Regions from separate parts of the Nostoc sp. ChiVER01 genome, predicted to be linked through region 2. Evidence: riboswitches for the same ligand, from Rfam matches in the RefSeq annotation. Region 2 holds a riboswitch; the other holds the start of a gene.

Region 1 (2,404 bases), on a different contig from region 2:
AAGCCATCCAAATTCCGGTTCCTTAACGATGCCTGCGCCTACGCTATTCTCCGGCAGCAAGGGATTAGAGAGAAAATATCAAAGGTATAATTCTTATGCATCTTCCGAGAGAAGCCATTTAGCTGAAATATTTGTCATAATTCCCAGTAATTGCGGTTACATAGTTTTATTCATGTAATTTTAACACCCTAATTGAATATGACAACTTGATATTAAAGGAGAGTTTTTTATGTCAGTCCAAAACTTAGAAGATTTTTTTCACACACAATTAGTTAAACACGGTGTGAACTACAACTTGGCTGCACAAGCAGCTAAAATATTGGCTTCTGGCAAACCTGATGAGCTATTAACAGCAGAAGAGAAGTATTTGGCTACAGAAGTTTGTCAGCAGTGGTTTAAACAGCGTCAACGTCTAGAGCGACTCAATTCTATTTTATAGAAGTGACTAGGAAGATTTAGTAAAAATTGTGACTTTAGTTATATACCTTAAGGAGAAATTAGCCTTGAATATTTATCTCTAAAGAAGAATGAATAGAGTAGATTTGCAGAGTTAATTTAGAGCAGTAAAACAACAATGATTGAGCTTCCGCTCAATTTTGCAAAGTCCTTTGAGCATAGCTGCGCTTACCGCCTCCTTTAGAGAAGGCGATCGCAATTAATATAATGATGCCAGTTAATTAAGTGGACAAAACAGGTAAAGAACACGTCTTTGACAAAACTTGCAATTAGGCATTATACAATCAGCACCCTCTGATTATACAACGTTATTTAGTTTCAACATTCTTGAACCTATCCCACTAATAATATTTGTGCTACAAAGCTTAAGTTAATTGAGAACTGAAAACGAAAAATCAAGGTTTTCAAGCACATTTTACGAAAAGAAGTAGGGATTTTTAGAATAGTGGGATAGGTTCTTGCAACTTTGTTTAAATGCGATCGCTCCTATCATTTCAGATATTTCTAAAGGTTATAAATTACCCTATTCTCAGCTAACCATTGCTTCCGCTCAAGATAATCTGGTATAATATATGCCACCCTATGCCAAAATGCGGTGCTGTAATGCGGTTTAATGACTAAGCCCGAATACTTAAGATTTAAGATATAAATAAAAAAGTCCGTGCTACATATATTGCAAAGCACAGGGTAATTTTCCTAAGCAGACTATTAAGTTTGCAGTAGTAGTTTTCAACCATAAAGTTGCCGTTGCGACAAAGTTATGGGTAAAATCACACAGCGACATTAAATTTATGAATGTATAAAAATGGACGTAACTGGATTCGAACCAGTGACCTCTACGATGTCAACGTAGCGCTCTAACCAACTGAGCTATACGTCCTTAACCACACAATTATCAACAATAACACATACTTTCTTGATTAAGCAAGATAAAGGTGTAAATCCATCTTATAAGCGAAGTCCCATTCGAGTAGGGTGTATGATCGATAAGGCTATTCGGTTCTGGTAGGGAGCAGCTACCAGAGGTAACGGGGAAAGTTCGGTGCAAATCCGGCGCTGTCCCGCAACTGTAAACCCATTTGAGATGTAATCTAGCATCCCAAATAGAGTAAGTCAGGATGCCCGCCGAAATAGATTTATCAGTTCCACATATCTGCGAGTTACAGATGACTACTACTGTAAATATTTCTCCGACTAGTCCCTTGGGTGTTGCTGATCATACTTTATTTGTTTGCAAAACTTGTGCTAGCGTTTGGCAAGATGGAAAACGCTTAGGTGAAAGTGGCGGTGAAAAACTTCTATCTCAACTTCAGCAACTTGCACAAGATTGGGACTTACGAGATCAATTCCCAATTCAGGAAGTTGAATGCATGAGTGCTTGTAATCGTTCTTGTGTAGTTGCCTTTGCTGCTAAAGGCAAATTAACATATTTATTTGGTGATTTAGCTGTTGATGGTAGTGCATCTGCGGTACTAGAATGTGCTAGTCAATACTATACCAAAGCAAATGGTTTACTACCTTGGTCAGAGCGTCCAGAAGCGCTGAAAAAGGGCATTTTGGCAAAAATTCCACCTTTATCTTAATGATGCGTGTTTTGATTCTGGGTGGTACAGGAGATGCCGCAGAAGTAGCTGCCAAAGTCTCGACTATCCAAGGGTTAGAGGCAATTACGTCTCTAGCTGGGCGCACCCGGGAACCATCAGTACCGTTAGGCGATTTACGGATTGGAGGCTTCGGTGGTGTGCCTGGATTGGCTAGCTATTTGCGAGTCATGCAAATCGACTTATTAATTGATGCAACTCATCCTTTTGCTACTCAGATTTCTTTTAATGCGGCGGATGCTGCAACTGAAGTCGGAGTACCCCGTCTGATGTTAATACGCCCACCTTGGGAAAAAGCAAGTGGCGATCGCTGGATTGAAGTTAATAGTGTTGAAGCCGCCGCAGCA
Region 2 (2,404 bases):
GTTACATTTTGATATAGTTCACGTCCGAATTTCTCCTTGCTGTCACCAACATAAACGTGATAGCCTTCCAGAGTTCCATTGTCAGCTTCAATGCTGACACCAAGCAGAGTAATATCACTCTTGCTATGCTGGGCGCAGGATTTTTCGCAACCGCTAAAGTGGATATTAACTGGGCAATCCAGAGTAACGCGAGTTTCAAGATATTCTGCTAATCCTAATGCATGATCTTTGGTATCTGTGGCAGAAGCGGCGCAACCTTTTTTTCCAGAACAGGCAACTAATGCACTCTTGATGTTGGTTGCTGAAGAATCTAATCCTAAGAAAGCAATTTCAGTTTGGACATCGCTAACCCATTGCTGAGGAATATCAGTTAACAGTAGATTTTGCCAGGGGGTTAATCGAAGAGTGCCGCTACCGTATTTCGTTGCTAAATCTGCTAAACCTCGCATTTGGTTACTCTCCAATCGTCCAAGGGGTAAGACGACACCAATGTAAAATAAGCCTTGCTGACGTTGGGGATGGAGTCCAATATGCTGATACTTTCCCTCTCCTTGCACAAGAGTAGAGAATTCCTCCTCCTTCCTTAATAAGTTGGGGGTTAGGTCACTGCATAAAAGAGAAAAAGGTAAACGCTGCTGAACTTCCTGGAGATAATTTTCACAACCCAAAGTATTTAATAACTCTAATAGCCGTAGCCGACGTTTACTTGTAGTATTACTATGAGCTAGATAGACCTCTGCCAAAGCTCCCAAGACGGGTAAACATTGCTCTGGTGATAACAAAATTCCCATATCGCTGGGCGGTTGACCCTTTGCGCCTACACTGAGATGAAGGCGAAAATAAACATTACCATCAACTAAGACAGCAGCAAATAGGATATCATTCAAGCGATCGCACACCCGAATTATCCCACCACCATCAAAGCAAACGCTAAATTTTGCCGACAGTCCCGAAAGCGCCGGATGTGCAGCAATATAATCATCCCAACTTTGGACAAAAGGGCGAGTGTCGATTAATTCTAGCGAGTCGATACCAGCAGTCGGGCTGGTCATAATATTACGAATGTGGTCTACAACAGGATTGCGAGAACCCAGTCTCATATCCTGTAAATGTTTCAGAACCTCAGCATTTATCCCCGTGCGGATTTCGCGGACTTGTAGATTAGCTCGATTAGTCACATCTACATAGCCGCCACCGTACTGTTCTGCTATATCTGCGATCGCACGGCACTGCTGACTATTAATAATTCCACCTGGTATTCTAATGCGAGATAATATACCATCGGCGGCGGGTGTAGCATAAAACAAGCCAGGACAAGTGGCAAATCCAGAAAGCAAACTTGGAACTCCTTCCCCGTGCAACGCAGGGAGTAGACGGTGAGTGTGTCTTGACGACATCTTGAGAGTTGGCATTCTGACTTGGGTGATCCCATCACAGCTGCGGCACAGTCCCGGAATTTCACCGGAGTTTCCCAACTCCAAGCTTTAATAATTTAGCACGAGAAGGTAGTTAGAAAATTTAATGCTTCATATTTTTAACGGATTGCGGAAAGTCAATCAATCGCAAGGGCTTTGACTTTTTATATCCAGTGCTATATTTAAAAGCAATACCAATTCGTAATCCCCTGCGGGAAGCCGCACTTCATTCATCTACATATTTAAGAAAGTTATATTTGAATGGCTGCAAGAGATATTTTTCATAATGCTGTTAGAAAAGGACTAGAAAAAGAAGGTTGGGTGATTACAGATGATCCTCTAGAAATTGAAGTCGGTGGGGTTGAAATGTACATTGATTTGGGTGCAGAACCGATATTAGCAGCTGAGAGAGCCGGAGAGAAAATAGCGGTTGAGATTAAAAGTTTTCTTGGTGCATCAAATATTTACGAATTTCATACAGCATTAGGTCAATGTTTCAATTATAAAATTGCTCTAGAGATTCAAGAACCAGAACGAGTTTTATACTTAGCTGTTCCTTTAGGAACTTATAGCAGCTTCTTTGCATTGCAATTCATTCAAATTGTTATTCAACGCTCTCAACTAAAGCTAATCGTTTACGATCCTGTGAATGAGGTGATTGTAGGATGGAAAAATTAGAACAATATCGAGCTTATATTCAACAATTACTGACAGCTTATGCTAGTCGAGGTTCGTCAAAGAGTGAAATAGAAAAACAAGTTATTTTTGATTCTATTAACGATCACTATCAATTAGTGTACGTAGGCTGGAAGAGGCGACGACGGCAATATGGGTGTGTTTTGCATCTCGATATCAAAGATGAGAAGATTTGGATACAATACGACGGTACCGAGATTGGTATTGCCAATGACTTAGTAAAGTTAGGAATCCCAAAGGAAGATATTGTTTTGGCATTTCATGAACCATTAGTAAGGCAATACACGGGGTTT

The links. A riboswitch is a leader RNA that binds a small molecule or an ion and turns the genes downstream of it on or off. The one in region 2 is predicted to bind cobalamin.
Region 1: linked by a shared signal. The riboswitch ahead of RMY00_RS09945 (DUF1636 family protein) and the one ahead of cobG (precorrin-3B synthase) in region 2 are both predicted to bind cobalamin.

Annotation. Positions count from the first base shown of each region.
Region 1 is NZ_JAVRBS010000005.1:335,472-337,875, forward strand. Features, by position in the region: gene RMY00_RS09930 (hypothetical protein) at 1-60, opposite strand, end outside; gene RMY00_RS09935 (hypothetical protein) at 230-439, shown strand; tRNA gene RMY00_RS09940 (tRNA-Val) at 1,263-1,336, opposite strand; cobalamin riboswitch at 1,437-1,601, shown strand; gene RMY00_RS09945 (DUF1636 family protein) at 1,623-2,039, shown strand; gene RMY00_RS09950 (cobalt-precorrin-6A reductase) at 2,042-2,404, shown strand, end outside.
Region 2 is NZ_JAVRBS010000020.1:98,549-100,952, forward strand. Features, by position in the region: gene cobG (precorrin-3B synthase) at 1-1,412, opposite strand, end outside; cobalamin riboswitch at 1,390-1,514, opposite strand; gene RMY00_RS23845 (XisH family protein) at 1,677-2,093, shown strand; gene RMY00_RS23850 (XisI protein) at 2,081-2,404, shown strand, end outside.